Regions from separate parts of the Streptosporangium sp. NPDC023825 genome, predicted to be linked through region 3. Evidence: riboswitches for the same ligand, from Rfam matches in the RefSeq annotation. Region 3 holds a riboswitch; each other region holds the start of a gene.
What was found. Region 3 has a riboswitch for cyclic di-AMP ahead of AB0G15_RS28510 (C40 family peptidase). Riboswitches for the same ligand answer to the same signal wherever they lie in the genome.
Positions count from the first base shown of each region.

Region 1 (7,770 bases), on a different contig from region 3:
CCGGTCCCGCCCTGCTGGCCGTACCCCTGCTGCTGGCCGTAGCCCTGCTGCCCGTAGTCGGGCTGCTGGCCGTAACCCTGCTGCTGGCCGTATCCGGGCTGCTGCCCGTACGCGCCGGTCCCGCCCTGCTGGCCGTATCCGGGCTGGCTCTGCCCTGGGCCGGTGTTCGGCTGTGAGGCCTCCGACCTGTACCCCACGACTGTCACGTCAGGGTCGAGTTCGCCAGGGGCTCGACCCGCGTTGTACTGTCCGTAATCCGGCTGCCCCGACGGTGTGCGATCGCGGTCGGGATCATCCTGTGGATACGGCGGCTGTCCGGTGCTCACCGCGTCACCTCACTTAGACTGCGCATGTGGCAAATGTCAGACGCACATGCATGCTGCTGCACAAGGTATCGACATAGGTATCAACAGTCACCTTTCCGATCAGTCAGCTCTAAAGTCACCAGAGTCGGGCTCGCGTGTCAGGTGCAGCAGCATCCGGGTGTTTCCCAAGGTGTTGGGCTTGACGTGTTCCAGCTCGAGGAACTCCGCCACACCCTCGTCATAGGAGGCGAGAAGTTCGGCGTAGACCTCCGGGGCGACGGGCGTGCCCTGGATCTCCCGGAATCCGTGCCGGGCGAAGAACTCGACCTCGAAGGTCAGGCAGAAGACCCGCCGCAGGCCCAGCTCCGCGGCCGTGCGAATGAGCGCGGAGACGATCCGGTGGCCGATTCCCATTCCCCTGCGGGTCGGATCGACGGCGACGGTGCGGATCTCGGCCAGATCCTCCCAGAGGACGTGGAGGGCCCCGCAGCCGATCACCTCCCCCTCCGCGTCGGTGGCGACCCAGAACTCCTGGACGTCCTCGTACAGGGTGACGGTGGCCTTCTCCAGCAGGCGCCGGCCGGCACCGCCGTAGGTGTCGACGAGCCGCCTGACGGCCCGCACGTCCTGGGTGCGGGCGCGGCGGACCGTGATCTCGGCGCCCGCCCCCTGCCCGGGCGAACCCCGCTCCGCCCCCGCGGACCCGGCGCGCCGCTCCCCGTCGCCGGAGGCGCGAACGGCCGGCACGGGAGAATGCTCAGCAAGCTGCTCCATGACCGTTCAGCGTACGTCCTCACCGGTCTTCAATTACGGCTCACCCTTAACTCGCAGCTCGAAGACCGCACATGACCCTTGGCAGTCGCTTTACCACTCTCGGTGTGCGGCACCTCTCATGTGCCGCAGCTCACCTTTGGCACGGTCCCGGACCTGGGAAGACCTCCGCCACACCCGTCACACGAGAAGCAAAGGCAGCGTAATGGCCATGTTGATCATTTTGAGGTGTGATCTTTTCGTGACACCTCGGTTGCGAAACCTCTACTGAATTCGCAGTTCTGGTTGAGCAGGAACCACGGGTGCACTAATCTCCGTGCTCGATGTCAGAGACGTAAAAAGCCTGACCCGCCGAATCTCCCGCGGGGGAACCGGGGACCCACCACGTCCTCCGGGGTGAATCCGAGTGCCACCGGCGCACCCGGTAGGGCTGCCTCCGGCCCGAACCCGTCAGCTAACCCGGTAGGCGGCCGAGGAGAGGAGCCTGTTGGTGAAGCGCACGCGCGACCGCGGAGGAAAGCATTCGGGCCACGAGGCCCGCGCTCGAGGACGCGCGCCGCGAGGGCTGCGCCGTCGCATGGCGGTCGTCGGCCTGGCATTCGCCACCCTGACCCTCGGCACCCCGCTGGTGGCCGCCACCGCGGACCCCGAGCCCAGCCTCCAGCAGCTGGCCAAACAGGCCGAGAAGCTGCACCAGGAGATCGGCGTCCTCGCGGAGCGCTACAACGGCGAGCGGGTCAAGCTCAAGCAGGCCCAGCGGGCCGCCGAGAGCGCCAAGAAGACCCTCGCGTCGAGCGAGTCCGAGCTGGCCTCCCGTCGCACCAAGGCCACCCTCCTGGCGCAGAGCACCTACATGTCGGGCGGCCTGAACTCCGGGCTCGCCTTCACGCAGGCCACCGATCCCGACACCTTCCTCGACCAGGCCACCACCAACTACGCGCTCCAGCAGCAGCAGAGCGAGGAGGTCGCCCAGGTGAGCCGGGCGATCGAGGCCGCCGAGCGGGCCCAGGCCAGCGCCAAGGCCAGGACCGCGGAGGTCAAGAAGCTTCTGGCGGAGATCGACGGCAACCGGACCAAGATCGAGCGGTTGGTCGACCGGGTCGAGAGCGACCTGTTCAGCGAGGTGCGCACCAGGGCCGTCAGCAACAGGGGCGCCCGGGTGAAGACGAACGTGCCCATCGTCGGCAGCGGCAAGGCCGCGGAGGCCACCCGCTGGGCGCTCACCCAGCAGCTGAAGCCGTACGTCTGGGGCGCCGAGGGGCCCAACTCCTTCGACTGCTCCGGCCTGGTCATGTGGGCCTACCAGAAGGTCGGCATCAGCCTGCCGCACTACACCGGCGACCAGTGGACCGCGGGCACCCACGTATCCAGGAAAGAGCTGCGCCCCGGCGACCTGGTCTTCTTCTACAGCGACCTGCACCACGTCGGGATCTACATCGGCGCGGGCCTGATGGTCCACGCCCCCCAGACGGGTGACGTCGTCCACATCACCACGATCGACAACCGGCCCTTCGTCGGAGGCGTCCGCATCGCCGCCTGAACCGGCGTCGGCGACCGGGTCCGCGGGCGTGTCCGGCCCGCACGCGTGTCCGGCCCGACCTGCCGGACACGCGGCGGTGCGTCAGATCAGGCGGCGGCGGGCCGCCCAGGCCACGGCCTCGATCGCCGTGGCGACGCCGATGCGGTCGCAGATGCCCCTGAGCCTGCGCCTGACCGTCCGGCCGCTGATGTCGAGGCGACGCCCTACCCGATCGACCGTGACACCCTTGGCGAGCTCGGCCAGCAGCACGAGGTCGTCGTCGCTGAGACCGATATCGCTCATGCCCAGGGGGCTGTCGCCATGGCGTGAATCCACTTCTGGATATGCCATCAAGAGTCACTCCCCCCACTCTGGAAACCGGGTGCGAGACGCCGGAAATGAATACCGTCCGCCAGGAACGGTAAACGCCTTGTTCAAAGGTCGTCAAGTTCCACTCTTCATAGCGTGCGTCCAGTATTGACATAGCAGGCGCTACGTGAAGTACTCATGATATGTCAGTGCCTTTGCGGCTATGTCATGATCAAGCCCAGGCACGAGCCGGCAGGCGTCCCTGGCTGCGACGACCGAAGTCCTGGCAGAACAAGGTTTCGCCGGAACCGCCGCCCCGCCGGGCACCCCGAAGCCGCCCCCTCGGGGATCCGGCCCGCCCGCATTTCTCGGGAAAAATTGATCTCTTCCCGGCGACCATGTCCTCACCGCCTTGACGGCACACCACGGATAACGCGGAAATATGAGGGTCAAGAGTGGAGCTTTGCGGCATTCGCGAAGTGCCACGTGGCGACGACGGAACGTCCGGGCGATATTGGCCCTACTGGAAAGGGATTTCTGCACCATACGGAAATGCGTCCGATATTGCGCGGGATCATGGGTTCAACGGCCGTCTCCCACCCGCCGGGTGCGCCCGGGCGCCTCGGCCGCCTCCGCGGGGAACCACCCCGACCCGTGAGGGTCGGTGAGGGCGCTTCGCTCGGGGACCCCGGGGCGCTCGCACGGGGAACGGCCCGGAGACGGCCGGGGAACCGCTCCACCGCGACCCGGCCGCGCGGCTCGTGCTCCGGCTCGCGTCCACCGGCGCGGGACGGCCCGGGAAGGCCCGGGACGCGGGTCGGCGGAGGGGGCGGCGCGGCGCCGCCCGGTACGGCCGACCAGGCTCTCGGGCGCTCTCCCGGCCCGGCGCCCCACGGGATCCCGGCCGGATCACGCCCCGAGCCCGAGCGGTGACCGGGGTCGGCAGGGATCGCGTCCGGCCTCGTCCCCGGCGCGCGCACGGCCGGGGACCCGCCGCCTCCGCCCGGGGACCCGCCGTCGCCGCTCGCCGTCGCCGGGCGACGCCGCCCCTCATGGCGGTGGCACCGGGCCGTGGTGCCCGGCCCGGTGCCACCGTACGGGGATAACGTCCTCGCGCGCCGCCCGCCGGATTCAGCCGGTCGGCTTGACCAGCGGGAACAGGATGGTCTCGCGGATGTTCTTGCCGGTGAAGGCCATGACGAGGCGGTCGATGCCGAGCCCCATGCCGCCGGTGGGCGGCATCGCATATTCCAGGGCCGTGAGGAAGTCCTCGTCAAGCTGCATGGCCTCGACGTCGCCGCCCGCGGCGAGCAGGGACTGCTCGGTGAGGCGGCGGCGCTGCTCGACCGGGTCGACCAGCTCCGAGTAGCCGGTGCCCAGCTCGGTGCCGAAACCGATCAGGTCCCACTTCTCGGTGAGGAGCGGGTTGTCCCGGTGGGTGCGGGCCAGCGGGGAGGTCTCCAGCGGATAGTCCATGACGAACGTGGGCTGGACGAGCGTGTGCTCGACGAGGGCCTCGAAGATCTCCTGGACGAGCTTGCCCTGACCCCACTTGGCGTCCCAGTGGATCTCTCGCGCGTCCGCGAGCTTGCGGACGTGCTCCAGGGGCGTCTCGGTGGTGACCTCCTCGCCCAGCGCCTCGGAGACCGACCCGTACAGGGTGATCCGAGGCCACTTCGCCAGACCGAGGTCGATCTCCTGGCCCTGGTGGACGACCACGGAGTGGCCGAGTGCGGCCAGCACGGCCCTCTGGATCATCCGCTGGGTCAGGTCGGCGATGTCGTTGTAGTCGAGATACGTGCCGTACGCCTCCAGCATCGTGAACTCGGGGTTGTGGGTGGAGTCCGCGCCCTCGTTGCGGAAGTTGCGGTTGATCTCGAAGACCTTCTCCAGACCGCCGACCACCAGCCGCTTGAGGTAGAGCTCGATCGCGATGCGGAGGTAGAGCTCCATGTCGTACGCGTTGATGTGGGTCTTGAAGGGCCTCGCCGTGGCTCCGCCGTGGATCGGCTGGAGCATCGGCGTCTCGACCTCCAGGTAGCCCTCCTCGTGCCAGAAGTCGCGCACGGCCCGGACCACGGCGCTGCGGGTGCGGGCCATCTTCCTGGCCTCGTCGTTGACGATGAGGTCGACGTAGCGCTGGCGGACCCGCGCCTCGGGGTCGGTGAGCCCGGCGTGCTTCTCCGGCAGCGGGCGCAGGCACTTCGACGTGATCGCCCAGCGGTCGGCGAGGATGGACAGCTCGCCCCTGCGGGAGGTGATGACCTCGCCCTCGATGCCCACGTGGTCACCGAGGTCGACGTCGCGCTTCCACGCGGCCAGGGACTCCTCGCCCACCCTGTCCAGGGAGACCATGACCTGGAGGTCGCCGGAGCCGTCGCGGAGCGTGGCGAAGCAGAGCTTGCCGCCGGTCCTGGACAGCATCACCCGGCCGGTGACGCCCACTTTGTCGCCCGTCGCGGTGTCAGCGGAGAGATCAGCGTATTTCTGGCGGATCTCGGCGTTGGTCGCGGTGCGCGGGAAGTTCACCGGGTAGGGGTCGACGCTCTCGGAACGGAGGCGGTCGAGCTTCTCCCGGCGCACGCGCATCTGCTCGGGCAGATCCTCGGCGGGATTCGTCACGTCATCGGTCACAGTTCCAAAGGGTACCGATGTGGCGAACCCCGTGAGTTCGCCGGTCGTGCGGCGCGGAAGCCCGTCGCACGGCGCGGGAACCGGTCGTGCGGCGCCGGAACCGGTCGTGCGGCGCGGGGAGAGGCGCCTCCTCCGTGCCGCGGCTCCCGCAGGGGCGTTCTCAGGGGGCGTTGCGATGGTAGATCAGCCGCAGGCCGATCAGCGTGAGCCAGGGTTCGTGCATGTCGATAGAGCGCGCCTCGCTGACCACGAGCGGCGCCGCGCTGCCGGTGGCGACCACGGTGACGTCGTCGGGGTCGACGGCGAGCTCGGCCGCCATCCGCTCGACGATCCCGTCCACCTGGCCGGCGAAGCCGTAGATGATGCCGGCCTGGAGTGCCTCGACGGTGTTCTTCGCGATCACCGAGCGGGGGCGGATCAGCTCCACCTTGTGCAGCTGCGCCCCGGCCGCGGCGAGCGCGTCCACCGAGATCTCGATGCCGGGGGCGGTCACCGCGCCGACGTACTCCCCCTTGGCGGAGACGGCGTCGAAGGAGGTGGCGGTCCCGAAGTCGACGATGACGCACGGCCCGCCGTACAGCTGGATGGCCGCCAGCGCGTTGACGATGCGGTCGCTGCCGACCTCCTTCGGGTTGTCCATCCGTACCGGCACCCCGGTGCGGACGCCGGGCTCGACGATCACCGCGTTCACGTCGCCGTAGTAGCGGCGGCACATCTCGCGCATCTCGTTGAGCACCGAGGGGACGGTGGAGCAGATCACGATGCCGTTGACGTCGGCGCCCTTGAGCAGTGGCGACTGCCCGAGCAGCCCCTGGAGCACGACGGCGATCTCGTCCGCCGTGCGCCGGGCGTCCGTGGCGATCCGCCAGTGCTCGATGACGTCCTCGCCCTCGAAGAGCCCGAGAACGGTGTGAGTGTTGCCGACGTCGATGGCAAGCAGCATCAATTCCCCCGAAGGTCCAAGGCGATGTCCAGCGCCGGCGCCGAGTGCGTGAGCGCGCCCACGGCAAGGTAGTCGACACCTGTTTCGGCCACGTCACGAGCGACCTGGAGGGTCAGTCCCCCGCTGGACTCCAGCCGTGCCCTGCCGGCGACCAGCCGTACGGCCCGCGCCAGCTCCTCGACGGTGAAATTGTCCAACAGGATCTCCTCCGCTCCCTCGGCCAGCACCGGCTCGATCTGGTCGATCCGGTCGACCTCGACCTCGATCGGCAGGCCGGGGTAGGCGTCGCGGACCGCGCGGAACGCCTCGGCGACCCCGCCCGAGGCCACCACGTGATTGTCCTTGATCAGCGCGGCGTCCGAAAGCGACATCCGGTGATTGGTTCCGCCGCCGCACCGGACGGCGTACTTCTCCAGGGCGCGCAGTCCTGGCAGCGTCTTGCGGCTGTCCCTGATCCGGGCCCCGGTCCCCTCGACGGCCAGGACCCAGCGGCCGGTGAGGGTCGCGATGCCGGACAGGTGGGTGAGCAGGTTGAGCGCGGTGCGCTCGGCGGTCAGCAGGTCCCTGGTGGGACCGGTGACGGTCATCAGCACGTCGCCCCTGGCGACGCGCTCGCCGTCCTTGACCTTGCGCTCGGCCACCAGCCGGCCCTGGCCGAGGTGGGAGAACGCGCCCTCGGCCACGGCCAGCCCCGCGACCACGCCGTCCTCGCGGGCCACCACGTCGGCGGTGGCGGTCTGGTCGGCGGGGATGGTGGCGAGGCTGGTGACGTCGCCCGCCTCCTGCAGGTCCTCGGCCGCGGCGGCCTCCAGGATCGCGGTCACCGCCGCCGGGTCCAGGCCCGCCTCGACCAGGTCGTTCTCCACCTGGAGCGGCAGCGCGGTCGCGCGCCGCCCGTGCGGTACGTACGTCATGGCGGTTCCCTCCGCTGTCAGGGTGGTGTCGAGGTGGCCCAGCCACCAGTCGTCGTCGCGCTCGGGAAAGTCCTCACGCCAGTGTGAGCCCCGGGTCTCCCGGCGCTCGCGGGCGGCCGCCACGAGCGCGGAGGCGACCGTCAGCAGGTTGGTGGTCTCCCAGGACTCGGTGCACGGCTCCACCGCCACCGGGGTCCACCTGAGGTTCAGCAGGGCCCTGGCGACCTCGCCCAGGGACTCCTCGCCGCGCAGCACGCTCGCTCCCCGGCTCATGTGCCCCTGGATCCTGGTCCGCGCCCTGGGGTCGATCAGGCCGGTGGGCCGGTCGTCGGGGACCGGCTCACCCGCGACCGGCCGCGTCGCGCTCCCGCCGCG
Region 1 is NZ_JBFAAE010000014.1:87,325-95,094, reverse strand. It holds gene AB0G15_RS15460 (RDD family protein) at 1-197, opposite strand, end outside; gene AB0G15_RS15455 (amino-acid N-acetyltransferase) at 426-1,079, opposite strand; cyclic di-AMP (ydaO/yuaA leader) riboswitch at 1,416-1,561, shown strand; gene AB0G15_RS15450 (NlpC/P60 family protein) at 1,654-2,616, shown strand; gene AB0G15_RS15445 (LuxR C-terminal-related transcriptional regulator) at 2,698-2,898, opposite strand; gene lysX (bifunctional lysylphosphatidylglycerol synthetase/lysine--tRNA ligase LysX) at 4,036-5,538, opposite strand; gene AB0G15_RS15435 (type III pantothenate kinase) at 5,699-6,481, opposite strand; gene AB0G15_RS15430 (L-aspartate oxidase) at 6,481-7,770, opposite strand, start outside.
Region 1: another riboswitch for cyclic di-AMP. It lies ahead of AB0G15_RS15450 (NlpC/P60 family protein); the one in region 3 lies ahead of AB0G15_RS28510 (C40 family peptidase).

Region 2 (7,770 bases), on a different contig from region 3:
CGATCTCCTCGACGGCCTCCTCCGGCTGCCAGGCGAGGATCGCCTTGCCCACGGCGGTGCGGTAGACGGGATTGCGGCTGCCGATGCGCGAGGCCATGCGCACGTTGGTCTCGTTCTCGACCTTGTCGATGTAGACCACGTCGGGCGGGTCGTAGACCACGAGGTGGACGGTCTCCCCGGCCTCCGCCATCAGGCGGTGCGACTCCTCGGCGGCCACCGTCCGCAGGTCGAGGGTGGCCAGGTAGGCCTGCCCGAGGTGCAGGGCGCCGCTGCCCAGCCGGTAGGCGCCGCTCCTGCGGTCACGCTCCAGGAGCCTGGCCTCGATGAGCGGGGCGGCCAGCCGGAGCACCGTGCTCTTGGACATGTCGAGCGCCTCGGCGAGCCGGGTGAGCGACAGGCCGTGGCCCGCGCCCGCGTGGTCGCGTACGTGCCCGAGGACGGCGAGGGCACGTCGGAGCGAGGCCGACTGGTTGCGTTCCGGGGCGGGCTCACTCATCGCGGCTTCCCATTGTGATCCGGCAATCGAATACCTGGTCAAGGTAGGCGAGTACACCGTCCTGCGGCCACTTTGCAGCACAACGTTCTGCACTGCACAACAAACCGTGGCCGACCTGCCGGGCGGGACGGCGGAGGACGGGCACCCGCCCGGTTCCGTTTCTCCCCACTACCGATAATTTTTGCCTGGACCAGGGCAGAACTGTCCCTCGGGATGGTTGACAGGCCAAAATTGGTCCGTGGTCAGGATCGGATCGGTAGAGATGAGCGATTGCGAGAGCGAGCGACTTCCGCCAGTTCTGGGCCAGCTGTTCGCCGATGGAGCCGACGGGAGCGAGGACGGCGACGGGCTCGGCGGGGGCGGCGGCCGGAGGCTCTCGGTGGAGCTGCCGCCGGGGGACGTGGTGTGGCCCGACCCCGGTTACGCCCAGCTCGCCGTCCGTCGCCGTCCGGCGTTCTGGCTCAGCGAGGTGGCGGTCTCCGGCGAGTACTGGGCGCGGTTGAGGGCCCAGCACGAGCGGTCGGGCCTGTGGCCGGTGCTGCTGGAGGACTCAGTCCAGCCCTGGTCGGCCGGCCAGATCGCCCCGGACACGGCCGGTCAGATCGACAACTACCACGCCGCCGCGTTCATGGCCGAGGTCTGGTCCGACTGGATCGCCAAGGCCAACCTCGACCAGCTGGAACTGCTCGACCCTTTCGGCCCCGAGTGTCCCGGCCCGGCCCCCTCGGGAAGGCTCGCCGCCGACCCCGGCGTGGTCGCCGACTGGTACGCCGGGCTGGTGGCCGAGCGCAGGACCCCTCTCGGGCTCGTCGCGGTCGAGCGCGGGGCCGACGCCCTCGCCGTCATGGGCTGGCAGGGCGCCCTGAACCACAACGAGTGGATGGTCCCGCTCGCGGCCGTCGTGCGGAGCTGGGAGGACAGGTTCGGGGTGCGGGTGGTCGGCATGGGTTTCAACACCCTCGACCTCAGCGTCGCCGCGCCCCCGACCACCTCCGAGCACGCCCTGCACGTCGCCGCGGAGCACTGGACGTTCTGCCCCGACAGCATCATCCAGGGGGCGGGGAACCTCATCGACTACGCCGAGCAGATCAAGGGCAGGAACGCCTGGTCGTTCTGGTGGGACTGAGCGGGACCGGGCGGGACCGGTTGGAACCTGGCGGAACCGGCCGGCCGGGGACGGTCCGCGGGACGGGCTCTCCTTGAACGGACCTTTGCGGGGCGGGACCTTGGGTGAACCTTCACGGGACGGGACGGGACGGGACGGGACCGGCCGGGGACGGGCCCGCGGGGCGGATGTTCCCCGTGTGGATCTCCGGGGGCGGGGCCCTGGAATGGGCTCCGGGACGGGGTTCCGGGGGTGGATCCCGAGATGGGGGAGACATCCGTGCTGGTAGGGCGGGTGTTGGCCTGGCGGGGCGATCGATGAGGCTTCCTTGAAGCTTGTAGGTAGATCTTCTGGGGTTTTCATGGTGTTTGCTTTGCTTTGTCCGGTTTGGGTGGGTAGTGTCCACAGTTATCGGTTGGCGACCTGCCCTTCACAAGAGGGAGCGGCCGGCCGACGTCGAATCCCGAGGGTCCCTCAGGGGCCCCGGAGCCGGGGAACCACGTTTCCGGGGTGAATCCGCCGCGACCACGCGGCGGTAGGGCAACTCCACCGCCCGAACCCGTCAGCTAACCCGGTAGACGAGATGGAGAGGAGATCCCCTCATGGATCACCGCGTTACCACGTCGGTGCAGCCCTTGTCCGTGCCGGCCACCTGAACTTTTCCCCCTTCCCCCCGTACCTTCTCGCCGCGCCCGATCGCGGCACCTTCCAGATCGTGCTCCGCGTAGCGATTGCCTGAGATTCCGGCTACGCCCCCTTTTCCGACGAGCGCGTCCCCGCCACCGCACCACTCCGGTGTGTCGCACGTGGCTGCCCCGTTCCCTCGCGAAAGAGCCTTTTCTCCATGCGTCCCATCTTTGGTTTGCACAAGAACGGCCTGAGCAAGTTCACCTGGCAGAAGAACAAGTCCCGCGGAAACCGCCTCGCCGCCGCCGCCCTGGTCGGCGCGAGCGTCCTCGCCGCCACCGGTGTCGCGGTGGCGCTGCCCACCTCCACCTGTTTCGCCGCCACCGCCGACCCCGAGGTCGGGGTGGCGAAGGCCAGCGCCGAGTCCGTCCTCCTCCAGGGCGCGACCACGGCCTCCTACTTCTGGGACGACTCCTCCGGCCGGGCCGGTGACACCGGGCTGCCCGCCAGCGGCCGGCCGATGCAGAAGGGCATGATCGCCAGCCCGAGCTGGCCCCTGCTCACCGAGGGTTACCTCATCTACAAGGGCAAGAAGGCCAAGTTCTTCGTCGGCGACCGCGGCCCCGGTTCCCCCTCGAACCAGGGCATCATGATCGACATCGACGCCAAGACCTTCGCCGACCTGACCGGTGGAACGTTCAACGCCAGCACGCTCGGCGTGGACGGCAACGGCGGGATGGGCCACATCGACATCCAGTACGTGGTCACCAAGTGGGGTGACGGTACGGGGATAAAGAACCACCCCGTCGCGTTCTCCACCGGTGCCTGGAGCCGCAGGGACACCAGCCCGGCCAAGCCTCCGACGGTCGTCTTCGCCAAGGCCCAGCAACTGGGGATAGGCGTGCAGACCCAGCCGGTGAGCGCGGCGGTGCGGCCGTGGGCCGGCAAGCCCAAGGTCATGGTCGAGCCCGCCTCCTGGCACGCCCCGGCCGGCGTGGCCGTCGCCGGTGCCCGCGCCGCCGAGATCGGCGCCGGGAAGAGCTGAGCCGGCGCCCTCCGGAGTCCTCCGCCGGAGTCCTCCGGGAACGCTCAGAAAAGACGCGGAAAGGACTCCGGTGCGGTCCGTGCCTCCCGGGGCGCGGACCGCACCGGAGGATCAGACTTCGAGCTTCTCCTCGATGCCGCGCAGGGTGTGCCGCGCGAGCGCGAGGTTGGCCCGGTTCCGGTCGAGAGCCAGGTAGAGGAACAGCCCTTTGCCGCTCCGGCCCGCGATCGGGCGGATCACGTGGTACTGCGTGCCGAGCGTGATGAGGATGTCCTCGATGCCGTCCTTGAGGCCGAGCGACTCCATGGTCCGCATCTTGGCCTTGACGACCTCGGTGTTACCCGCGGCCGCGATCTGGAGGTCGAGGTCCTTGGACCCGCCGAGCGCGCCCAGCGCCATCCCGCTGTTGTAGTCGACGACGACCGCGCCGACGGCACCGTCGATCGTCATCATCTCCTTGAGCGAGATGTCCATGTTGCCCATTGCTGTCTCCGATCACTGGGGTATCGATGTGCGCGAGCTGGCGGCGGCCAGCCTGGCCGCCGTCTTGCGGCCCTCCAGCCGGAGCAGCCCGAGGTTGGTCCCCGGGCGCGCCAGGACTGTGAGGACGATCTTGGGTCCGGCGGCGTAGAACGCCGCGTAGCCGTTGGTGCCGGAGATCAACGTCTCCTCGAAGGTGCCCTTGCCGGCCATGCTCGTCATCCGGCGGCTGAGGGCCAGCACCGCGGAGGAGAGCGCCCCGGTCTGCTCGGTGTCCCTTTCCAGGTCGCTCGCTATCGTCAGACCGTCGACGCTGCACGCGATGCTTCCGTTCACGTCGGGTATGCGTTCTCGCAGCGCCGCCATCTCGCGCCGTATCTCCTCACGCAGTTCCACCGGCATCCTCCTTCCGATCAGCTTCAGCGTCCGCAGCCTTATCGGCATGTGACCGGGCTCAAGTCGCTCAAGTCGCTCAAGTCATGGCCTCCAATGCGTTCCTGAGCCGGATGAGCAGGTTGACGTCGGCCGGGTCCCCGTTCGCCCTGGGGAGCCACTCCGAGGTCTCAGGAGAACCCGCGGCGGCCGCGGGGATCTCCGTGGCACCCCTCGTCCGCCTGGGCAGCGGGTCCGGCGCCCCGGGAGTCCCGGCGGTCCCGGGAGTCCCGGCAGTCCCGGGAGTCTCCGCCGGAGCGGGCTCCGGGAGGCGGAGCAGCCCGGACGAGGCGAGCTGCCGTACGGCGAGCAGTACCGAGTACGCGGGACGGCCCAGCTTGCGCGCCAGGTCGGCCGGGGTCGCCGTGCAGTCGGCTCCGACGAGCACCTCCCACTGGAGCGAGCTCAGCACCACCCGCTGGGCGCTGATGCGCCCCAGCGGGACGACCGGGAGCGTGTCCAGCTCCGCGGACGGCCAGGTCTGTTCCAACTGTGCCTTCCTTCGCTCGCACTCCCGGAGCAGGCCGGTCGCGTCGAAGTACCACTGCGGTCCGAGCCAGTGCAGCTCTCCCCGCCGGAACCTGGGCCGGTGCCCGGTGGCCTGCAGCAGGAAGTACGCGGCGTCGAGCACCGCGCTCAGCACGCAGAACTCCAGTTCCCCGCGGGTGAGCAGGCCCTGCGCGACCAGCTGCTCGCCCCCCGACGGCTGGGGGGTCCGCGCGTCCGGCGGCCGGCGTCCGGCGGCCTGCCTGACCTGACGTACGGCGTGGGCGGATATCCCGCGGCAGGCGCCCAGCAGGTCCTCCAGCCGGGGGGCCGCCGCGCTCTCGGCGTAGGTCACGCGACCGTCGGTGAGGTAGATGACCCCCGCCTTGCCGAGCCGCAGGGAACCGGTGGCGTGGTCGCCGGCGAGCCCGCTGAGGATGTTCTCGACGTTCGGCATGATTTCACGTCGATATCAGACGGCCGGAAAGGGCCTGGAGACGGTGGCGGGCCAGGGCCAGGTTCGAGCGTTCGAGATCGAGCCTGACATAAATGACCAGAGGGCCGTCGAAAAGCGTTTCCATCGGCCGCAGCAAATGGTGGCCGCCGTCCGTGGTGATGATCATGTCGCTGATCCGGACCGTACCGCCGGGTGAGGCGAAGGCGAGCCCGTCGAGGGTCGCGCGCAGGGTCTCGCTCAACCCCGCGGCCGATCTCTCCACGTCGGCGTGGCGGCTCGCACCGCCGGTGGCCACCGCGGTCCCGCTGGTCTGATCGATGAGGATCGCGTCCAGGGCGCCGGGGATGGCCATTACCTCAGTGAGGCAGTCTTCGATTCCGAGCACGTGCTCTCCCTCGCCAGCGACTTCAAGCGTCGCCCGGTCAGCGTAGGGAAATCCCTCGGTGACCGGCCTTCCTGGCTAGGGCTTTGATAGGAGAAGGCGTACGATTCTCCAACTGAGTAGGAAGTTATACACCCTGGATGGAAATCAACCCGTTGGCTCGTCGGTGATGAATGCCTTTTCGTCCGGCTTGAAAACAAGAATGTTCTTCACATAGGAATTCACCGCGGCGGGCAGGCCGACGTCGTTCCCGGCCTCCTCCGACATGTACCAGCGGTGGTCGAGCACCTCGTGGAAGAACTGGGCGGGCTCCAGCTTGCCCCGCATCTCCTGGGGCACGGCCAGCACCGTCGGCTGGAACACCTCGGCCAGCCAGCGGTGGGCCACGATCGCCTCGTCCTCGTGGCGGAGGCCGTGCGACACGCGGAAGGAGTCGAGGTCGTTGAGGAGGCGTCTGGCCTGGTTCTCCTCCACGTCCAGGCCGGTCAGCCGCAACAGCCTGCGCTGGTGGTGCCCGGCGTCCACGACCTTGGGCCGGACGATCAGCCGGCCGGTGCCCGCCTTGCGGCGGACCATCATCTCCGCGACGTCGAACCCCAGGGAGTTCAGCCGGCGGATCCGCTGGTCGATCATGTGCCAGTCGACCTCGTCGATGATGTCGTCGGAGGTGAGCTCGCTCCAGAGGCGGTGGTAGCGGCGGACGACCGAGTCGGCGACCTGCTCGGGGTCGATGGAGGGGTGCAGCAGCTCGCCCGCCTCCAGGTCGAGCATCTCGCCGAAGATGTTGGTGTGCGCGACGTCGATGTCGTACAGCCGCTGGCCCTCGCTGATCATGGGGTGCAGCTCGCCGGTCTCGGCGTCGACCAGGTAGGCGGCGAAGGAGCCCGCGTCCCGGCGGAACAGGACGTTCGACAGCGAGCAGTCGCCCCAGTAGAAGCCGCTGAGGTGCAACCGCACGAACAGTACGGCCAGGGCGTCGAGCAGCCGGTTGAGCGTCTCCGGCCGGACCGTACCCGACATGACCGCGCGGTAGGGCAGGGAGAACTGCAGGTGCTGGGTGATGAGCGCCGAGTCGAGCGGCTCGCCGTTCGCGTCGGTCCGCCCGGTGACCACGGCCACCGGCTCGACGGACGGGGTGTCCATCCGGCTCAGATCCCACAGCAGGCGGTATTCGCGCTTGGCGTAGTACTCGCTGATCTCCTTGATCGCGTACACCTTGCCCGACAGGCGGGCGAAGCGCACCACGTGCCGGGAGATGCCGCGGGGCAGGGAGACCAGCCGGTGCTCGGGCCACTGCTCCAGCGGGACGTCCCAGGGCAGGCGGATGAGGTCCGGATCGCTCGGGGCGCCGGTGAGCTGAAGGGGCATGCGGTCAGTCCTCGCGACGGGAAGTCCGGCGGTGTGCCGGTCGGACAGGTGGTCGTGCCGTGGTCAGTCCTCGCGGCGGGGGAAGGTGGGCGGGTCGAAGGCGCGCCGGACCACCGCGGCGAGTTGCTCCTCGGTGAGCACGCGGGGCTCGCCGACGCTCCTGGCCCGTACGTAGACCTCGCAGAGCCACTCCAGCAGCCGGGTCGCCTCGAAGGCCCCGTCCAGGTCGTCGCCGATCGTGACCCCGCCGTGGTTGGCCAGCAGCGCGGCACGCCTGTCCTTGAGGGCCGCCCTGACGGAGGCGGCGAGCTCGGGGGTGCCGTAGGTGGCGTACTCGGCGACCCTGACGGCCCCGCCGAGCAGCAGGACGTTGTAGTGGATCGGCGGCAGCTCGCTCATGGTCGTGGCGACCACGGTGCCGAACACGGAGTGGGTGTGCACGACGGCGCCCGCGCCCGTGGCCGCGTAGACCGCCAGGTGCATGGGGGTCTCCGAGGACGGCCGCAGGTCGCCCTCGACGAGGTGGCCCTCGATGTCGACGACCGGGCAGGCCTCGGGCTCCAGCCGGTCGAGGGAGACGCCGCTGGGCGTCACGGCGACCAGATCGCCCGCGCGCACGCTGAGATTTCCCGCGGTCCCGACGACCAGTCCGGTCGTGGCGGCCCGGTGGCCGTACTCACACAGCAGTCGGCGCTGCTCGGCCAGCAACATGTTCCCAAAAGTAGGGGGTTGCGGTATCAGGCGGCAAACCCCCATTATCTGGTCTAGACCGGTTGTTGCTCCTCGATGACCGGGGGGCATGGTTCCTTTACCTTCCCATCGGCCGCGCGTCAACGGTTTGCCGGGAAATATCGGCTACTGTGTGCCGTTCTGTCATTGGATTGCACTTCCT
Region 2 is NZ_JBFAAE010000008.1:175,777-183,546, reverse strand. It holds gene AB0G15_RS10600 (IclR family transcriptional regulator) at 1-496, opposite strand, end outside; gene AB0G15_RS10595 (DUF4253 domain-containing protein) at 759-1,622, shown strand; cyclic di-AMP (ydaO/yuaA leader) riboswitch at 2,046-2,197, shown strand; gene AB0G15_RS10590 (hypothetical protein) at 2,446-3,273, shown strand; gene AB0G15_RS10585 (hypothetical protein) at 3,385-3,756, opposite strand; gene AB0G15_RS10580 (roadblock/LC7 domain-containing protein) at 3,769-4,155, opposite strand; gene AB0G15_RS10575 (hypothetical protein) at 4,226-5,128, opposite strand; gene AB0G15_RS10570 (roadblock/LC7 domain-containing protein) at 5,133-5,513, opposite strand; gene AB0G15_RS10565 (DUF4032 domain-containing protein) at 5,658-6,878, opposite strand; gene AB0G15_RS10560 (class II aldolase/adducin family protein) at 6,942-7,589, opposite strand.
Region 2: another riboswitch for cyclic di-AMP. It lies ahead of AB0G15_RS10590 (hypothetical protein); the one in region 3 lies ahead of AB0G15_RS28510 (C40 family peptidase).

Region 3 (7,770 bases):
GGCGTCGCCGCGCGCCTGGCCGCGCGGTTGCCGCTGCCGTTCCGGATGGCCGCCAGGGACGCCGCGCGCAACCGTGGCCGCACGGCCCCCGCCGTGGCCGCGGTGCTCGTCGCGACCGCGATCTTCGCCACCGTGGCGGTGATGGTCTCCAGCCAGACCGCCCAGGCGCGGGAGCGCTACATACCCCAGTATGTGAGGGGAAGCACCGTTGTGTCCTCCTACGGGCCCAATCCTGAGATCTGGCGGGAGATCAAGAAAGTCGTCGCCTCCGCCCTGCCCGGAGTGCCGCTGATCGAGGCGGGAAAGCTCACCGGGCCCGGCTCGCAACCTGTCAACGTCGTGGTCCAGCCCGGCTGCGCGAGGGATTGCGGGGCGTTCCTCTCCCACGAGCTGTTCCGACCCCCGCCGATAGGCGGCGCCGACCTGGTCCGCTATTTCCTGCGGGGTCCCGATCCCGCCGCCGAGGCCGCCCTCGCCGCGGGCAAGGCGGTGGTGTTCGACCCGAGGGTTTTGCGCGACGGGAAGCTGGTCTTCACGACGGAGATCACGAAACGCGTCACGCGCTCGGTGCCCGCCGTCGTCCGGCGGCCCCCGGGCGAGCCACTGGTGACCGCGGTACTACCCGTCTCGCTGGCGGCCGAGCTGGGCCTCGCCGTCGGCTACGACACCCTCATCGCCGATCCGGCCGCGGTGAGCACGACGCCGCAGCAGGAGGAGCGGCTGAACGCCGCCGTCAGGGAGGTCGACTCCACCACCACCGCCCAGGTCGAGCGGGGTTTCCATAGCAACGACATGGCGACGCTCCTCGCCTTCGCCGCCGGCGCGTCGGTCCTCGTCCTCGGGGGCACGTTCGCGGCGACCGGCCTGGCCGTGGCGGAGGGCCGTCCCGACCGCGCCACGCTGGCGGCGGTGGGGGCGGCGGGCCGCGTCCAGCGCCTTCTCGTCGCCGGACAGGCCGCGTTCGTCTCCGGCCTGGGGGTGGGGGCGGGGACGTTCGTCGGGCTGGTCGTCGGGGTGACGAGCGTCTTCAGCGGGTTCCATCGCGCCCGGGCATCCGGGATCGGAACGGGGAACGGCGTGCCGTCCGGCCTGGTCACCCTCGTGATCGACGTGCCCTGGCTCGTGGTGGCGGGCGTGCTGGTCGGCCTGCCCCTGCTGACCGCGCTGCTGGCCGGGCTGTGCGTCCGGACGAGGGTGGTGCTCGCCCGCCGCCTGACCTGACCCGCCGTTCCGGGCCGTGCCCGGCCGCCCCCGGAGCTCCGGGGGCGGCCGGGCATCGGCGCGGGGGTCACCCCGGCTCGCTCATGCCCGGCCGGTCGGAGCGCTCAGTCGGTGACGTCGGCGCAGACCACGTGGGCGCCCAGCTCGACCATCCGCTGCTCGCTGCGCGCGTCGGCGACCCTGGCCATCAGGATCGGCGCCTCGCTCGCGGCGAGCTGCGGCAGCCGGGCGCGCACCCCGCGATGGATGTCCCTGACCACGTCCTCGGCCGCCGACATGTGCACCTTCACGTGCAGCATGATCCCCGGCGCGCCCGAGGAGGTGCTGGCCTCGGAGATCCACACGTGGTGGACGAGCGGGTAGTCGACGAGCAGCTGCGAGATCGCGGCGCGCAGCGCGGGCAGGATCGGATGGTCGCACCGGCGGTATCCCGGGTCCACCATCTGCATCGGGCCCGACAGGTGCGGCCGGGGCGCCGGGATCCACGGCTGGGAGGGCGCGGCGGGCACCGGCGCTCTCGGCGGGCGCGCGGGCGCGGGACGCGAGACCGTGGCCATCGCCCCGGTCGCGTACGCCGTCGGCGCCGCGCTCGACAGCGCGGGCGTGGGGCCGCTGCGTGTCGAGAGCAGGTAGCGCTGGAGATCCTCGATCGGCACGGCCGCGGCCGCCGGGCCCGCCGCGTCGATCACGATCTCCCGCACGCCGGTGACCCGCTGGATGTCGAGGATGGTGTCGGCGTCGCACGCCGACAGCGAGTGGCTGCCACGGTGCCGCGCGTAGGTGTCCGCCGAGGTGTACCCGAGCAGGACACGATCACCGGCCTGGGTCGTGCCGAGCACGACGGAACGGTCGGGTCGCACGGCAACCAGGAGTCCCCATTCGGCCAGCGCCGCAAGCAGCCGGTGCGGATCGCCGTGCTGCGCGAGCACGTTGCCGAGAGCGGGGTTCCCGATGCTCATATGAGGAACGATAGGTAGTGGACCACGGCTTATCAGGGTAATCGCGAAGTTTTCCTGGGATCAATACCAACTTGAATTTTGGGTGCATGAGATCTGTCAAGGACGGGTAACCGCCTCCTGGGCCCCGAAGCCCCCTCGCGCCTCGCGGGTGTCTCCGGTGCCTCCGGGAGCGTCCTGGCCGGCGTGGGGCGTCTCGGATCGCGGGACACTCGTGAACGCGTTCACAAGCGCCGATAGACTACGTGAGGTCCGTGCACCCCTCACCGTCTAGTAAGGATCCAGCCTGTGAACAAGCCCGTCGTACTGGTCGCTGAGGAACTTTCCGAGGCCGGTCTCGCGGTTCTGGGCGCGGACTTCGAAGTCCGCCACACCGACGGCGCCGACCGTGCCCAGTTCCTGCCCGCCCTCGCCGACGTGGACGCGCTCATCGTGCGCAGCGCCACGCAGGTCGACGCCGAGGCGATCGCCAACGCGCCCCGGCTCCGCGTCGTCGCCCGCGCGGGCGTCGGTCTGGACAACGTCGACGTGGAGGCCGCCACCAAGGCCGGTGTCATGGTCGTCAACGCGCCCACCTCCAACATCACCAGCGCCGCCGAGCACACCGTCGCCCTGATCCTCGCCTCCGCCCGCAACGTCGCCCAGGCGCACTCCGCGCTCAAGGGCGGCGAGTGGAAGCGCTCGAAGTACACCGGCGTGGAGCTCGACGAGAAGGTCGTCGCGATCCTCGGCCTCGGCAAGATCGGCCAGCTGGTCGCTCAGCGCCTCCAGCCGTTCGGCGTCGAGCTGATCGCCTACGACCCCTACCTGCAGCCGGCCCGCGCCGCGCAGATGGGCGTCCGGCTGGTCTCGCTGGAGGAGGCCCTGAGCGAGGCCGACTTCATCACGGTGCACCTGCCCAAGTCCAAGGAGACCATCGGCCTCATCGGAGACAGGGAGCTCCACACGGTCAAGCCGAACGTCCGCCTCATCAACGTCGCCCGCGGCGGCATCATCGACGAGAACGCCCTCTACTCCGCGATCAAGGAGGGCCGCGTCGCCGGCGCCGGCATCGACGTGTTCCCGAAGGAGCCGGTCACCGACAGCCCGCTCTTCGAGCTCGACCAGGTCGTCGTCACCCCGCACCTGGGCGCCTCCACCCACGAGGCCCAGGAGAAGGCCGGCACCCAGGTCGCGCGCAGCGTGAAGCTCGCGCTCGCCGGGGAGTTCGTGCCGGACGCGGTCAACGTCCAGGGCGGCGCCGTCGCCGAGGACGTCAAGCCGGGCCTGCCGCTGGCCGAGAAGCTCGGCCGGGTGTTCACCGCCCTCGCGGGCGAGGTCGCCACCAAGCTCGACGTCGAGGTGCGCGGCGAGATCGCCTCCCACGACGTCCGCGTGCTGGAGCTGGCCGCGCTCAAGGGCGTCTTCACCGACGTGGTCGAGGACTCGGTCACCTACGTCAACGCCCCGCTGCTGGCCAAGGACCGCGGCGTGTCGGTCGAGCTGATCACCAGTTCCGACAGCCCCGACTGGCGCAACGTCGTGACGGTCCGGGGCGTCCTCGCCGACGGCCGCGCGGTCTCGGTCTCCGGCACCCTGTCCGGGCCGAGGCAGATCACGAAGATCGTCGAGGTCAACGGCTACCAGATGGAGATCGAGCCGACCGACCACCTGTCGTTCTTCACCTACACCGACCGCCCCGGCATCGTCGGCGTGGTCGGCCGCATCCTCGGCGACCACTCGATCAACATCGCCTCGATGCAGGTGGCCCGTGACGCCAAGGGCGGCAAGGCGCTCATCGCGCTCACCGTCGACACCGCCATCCCGGCCGAGGTGATCGACCAGATCGGCTCGGAGATCGGCGCCGACAGCGGTCGCTCGGTCGACCTGGCCGACTAGCCGTACCGCCGATGTGGCCGCCGCCCCGGAGACCGGGACGGCGGCCACATCTCGTCTCAGCATGTGAGAAGTGTGTACGCCGGGCGAGACGGTTTTCCCGCGGCCGGGTAGCCTGAAGTGAAATGCGCCAGGTTCTCGTAATTCCTACCTGCCGCGGCGAGGCCTGACAGGGGCAGGCCGGCGACTCGCCGCGGTGTCGTGGCGCGTGCCGGCTCCCAGCCCCCGCCGCCGGTCCGTGATCCGGACCCGCGACATCAGGCCTGGTCGGAGTCCCGACCGGAGTCTCGACCACCTTCCTTGCAGGCATGCGACCGAGACGAGATTCGCCATGTACGACATGTATCCCTGGAACCGTCCCGAGGAGACCGAGGACGAGGCCATCGACGCGCTCCAGACCGCTCTGGACCGCAGGGACAACGGCGGTGCTCCCACCCGCTGAACCCGTTCTCGCCGCCGCCGGGGTCTCCACGGCCTCCCGGCGGTGATCCGCCGGCGTGTCTCATCCGCCGGGCACGGCTTCGGTCGCGAGCTCGACCCGCTTGGTCAGCTGAACCCCCTGCGGGTCGGGGCGCACCGCGCCGGCGAAGGAGTCGCGGCGCCAGGAGTCGAGTTTCTCCTCCTTGACCACGTCGCCGGTCTGCGGGGCGTGAACCATGTAGCCGGGCTTTGTGATCATGCCGACGTGGCCGAGGCCGCTGAAGAAGACCAGGTCACCGGGCTTGAGATTCTTCCAGGCGATCTTCTTGGAGAAGGCGGCGTACTGGTCGTTGGTGACGCGGGGGAGCTTGATCCCGGCGGCGCCGTAGGCGCGGAGCACCAGGCCGGAGCAGTCGAAGCCGCCGTTGCCGGTGCCGCCCCAGACGTAGGGCGTTCCGCGCTTGGACATGGCCCACTTCACGGCTTTCTGCCAGGCGGGCTTGACGGCCGCGGCCTTCAGCGCGTCCTTCAGTGCGGGGGTGTTGAGCGCGGCGGGCCCGGGGGCGGGGGGCGGGGACGCGGCCAGGGCGGCGGTCGAGGTCGCGCACACCGCGGCGCCGGCGACGATCATGGAGGCGGAGATGGACAGGACGCGGGGGAGAACTGTGCCGGACAGGGTGATTCCTTCCATAAGGCCGGCCGGGTGAGCTGTCGGGCTCGGGCGTGGAGGCCGCCCTACGGCGCGAGAACGCGCTGATTCGCCCCAAGGAATCCACCTGATGAACGGCCGGGAACGCGCTCCGGGGGAGGAGCGGGGTGCCCGGGGTCCGGTAGATCCCGTAAAGAGTGGTTCCCCGGCTCCGTGCGGGCCCGGTAAGGGGACGGCCCGTACGGATTAGGCATCGACGTGATTGGGAGGACCATAACGAAACCTCACGAAACGGTCAATACCAAGCAAAGACGGACAAAACGATCAAACGTCTCTCCGGGCGGATGTGTCCGGAGAGTGAGACCGGTGTTCGATCACCGAGACGGACCGGTAAGGTGCCTGCATGGATTCGCGTAACATTCGCCTGGCGGTCATCCCCGGGGACGGAATCGGAGTCGAGGTCGTCACCGAAGGGCTGAAGGTCCTCGAAGCGGTCGGCACGAAGGTGGAGCCCACCACCTACGACCTCGGCGCCAAGCGCTACCACGAGACCGGCGAGACCCTGCCCGACCCGGTCCTCGACGAGCTGCGCGGATACGACGCGATCCTGCTCGGCGCGGTCGGCGACCCCAGCGTGCCCCCGGGCATCCTGGAGCGCGACCTGCTGCTCAAGCTCCGCTTCCAGCTCGACCACTACGTGAACCTCCGCCCGGTCAAGCTCTTCCCCGGCGTCGAGACGCCGCTGGGCAGGGCCCGCCCCGAGGACATCGACATGGTCGTCGTCCGCGAGGGCACCGAGGGCCCGTACGCCGGGGCGGGCGGCGTCATGCGCCGGGGCACGCCGCACGAGATCGCCACCCAGGAGTCGCTGAACACCGCCCACGGCGTCGAGCGCGTCGTGCGCTACGCCTTCGACAAGGCGCTGGGCCGCCCCGGCAGGAAGCTGACGCTGGTCCACAAGACCAACGTGCTCACCTACGCCGGCGACCTCTGGGCCCGCACCTTCGACCGCGTCGGCCTGGAGTATCCCGACGTCCAGACCGACTACTGCCACGTCGACGCGGCCTCGATGTTCTTCGTCAGCCAGCCCGAGCGCTTCGACGTGATCGTCACCGACAACCTCTTCGGCGACATCCTCACCGACATCGGCGCGGCGATCGCCGGTGGCATCGGCCTGGCGGCCAGCGGCAACGTCAACCCCGACCGCACCGCGCCGAGCATGTTCGAGCCGGTCCACGGCAGCGCCCCCGACATCGCGGGCCAGGGCAAGGCCGACCCGACAGCCACGATCCTTTCGGTCGCCATGCTCCTCGACCACCTGGGCATGGCCGCCGAGGCCGCCAGGGTCGAGCGGGCCGTCGCCGGCGACCTGGCCGAGCGGCCGGCAGGCAAGGCGGGCCGGACCACCCGCGAGATCGGCGACGACATCACCGCCCGAGTAGCCGGCTGAGGAAGCCGCCCTCCTCGACCCCGACGCGCCTGGCGGCTCACCCGAGCCGCCAGGTGCGTTTTTGTTTCTCCAGCACTGCCGGTTTTCGGCATAGATGGAGTAGTTTCCCGTTACCCGGTCCGACGCAGAATGGACCCAAGGGTAAGCCAGACACCAAGAGAAGGATCCGTGCGATGACCACCGCTCAGAAGCTCAGCTTCGACGTGCAGCTCTCCGACCACGCTCGCACCGCGGCAGAGCGCGAGCAGGTAATGGCGAGCCCGGGGTTCGGCCAGGTCTTCACCGACCACATGATCTCGATCGACTACACCGAGGGGCGGGGCTGGCACGACGCCAGGCTCATGCCGTACGGCCCGCTCAGCCTCGACCCCGCGACGTCGGTCTTCCACTACGCGCAGGAGCTTTTCGAGGGGCTCAAGGCCTACCGCCAGGAGAACGGCACGATCGTGACCTTCCGGCCCGAGGCCAACGCCGCGCGCTTCAACACCTCCGCGGTGCGGATGGCCATGCCCGAGCTGCCCGAGGAGACGTTCGTCGAGTCGCTGGAACTGCTCGTCCAGACCGACCGCGAGTGGGTGCCGACCACCCAGGGACACAGCCTCTACCTGCGCCCCTTCATGATCGCGACGCAGCCGATGCTCGGAGTCAACTACCCGTCCAGGACCTACAAGTACATGGTCATCGCCTCCCCGGCGGCGGCCTACTTCGGCGGGGGCAAGGCCGTCACGGTCTGGCTCTCCACCGAGTACACCCGCGCGGCCCCCGGCGGCACCGGCTTCGCCAAGTGCGGCGGCAACTACGCCGCGGCCTTCGTGGCCCAGCGCCAGGCCGTCGAGCAGGGCTGCGACCAGGTGGTCTGGCTCGACGCGGGCGAGCACCGCTACGTCGAGGAGATGGGTGGGATGAACCTGTTCTTCGTCTACGGCGACCGCCTGCTGACCCCGGCGCTCACCGGAACGCTCCTGCCCGGCATCACCCGCGACTCGATCCTCTCCCTCGCCTCCGACCTCGGCCTCCACGCCGAGGAGGGGCGCCTGTCGGTCGAGGAGTGGCAGCGGGGCTGCGAGACGGGCGAGCTCACCGAGGTCTTCGCCTGCGGCACCGCCGCGGTGGTCACCCCGGTCGGCTCGGTCAAGGGCGCCGACCGCGCCTGGACGGTCGGCGACGGCACCCAGGGGCCCGTCACCTCGAAGATCCGC
Region 3 is NZ_JBFAAE010000039.1:60,916-68,685, forward strand. It holds gene AB0G15_RS28495 (FtsX-like permease family protein) at 1-1,221, shown strand, start outside; gene AB0G15_RS28500 (hypothetical protein) at 1,326-2,180, opposite strand; gene serA (phosphoglycerate dehydrogenase) at 2,466-4,055, shown strand; gene AB0G15_RS28510 (C40 family peptidase) at 4,555-5,163, opposite strand; cyclic di-AMP (ydaO/yuaA leader) riboswitch at 5,151-5,369, opposite strand; gene AB0G15_RS28515 (3-isopropylmalate dehydrogenase) at 5,525-6,571, shown strand; gene AB0G15_RS28520 (branched-chain amino acid aminotransferase) at 6,745-7,770, shown strand, end outside.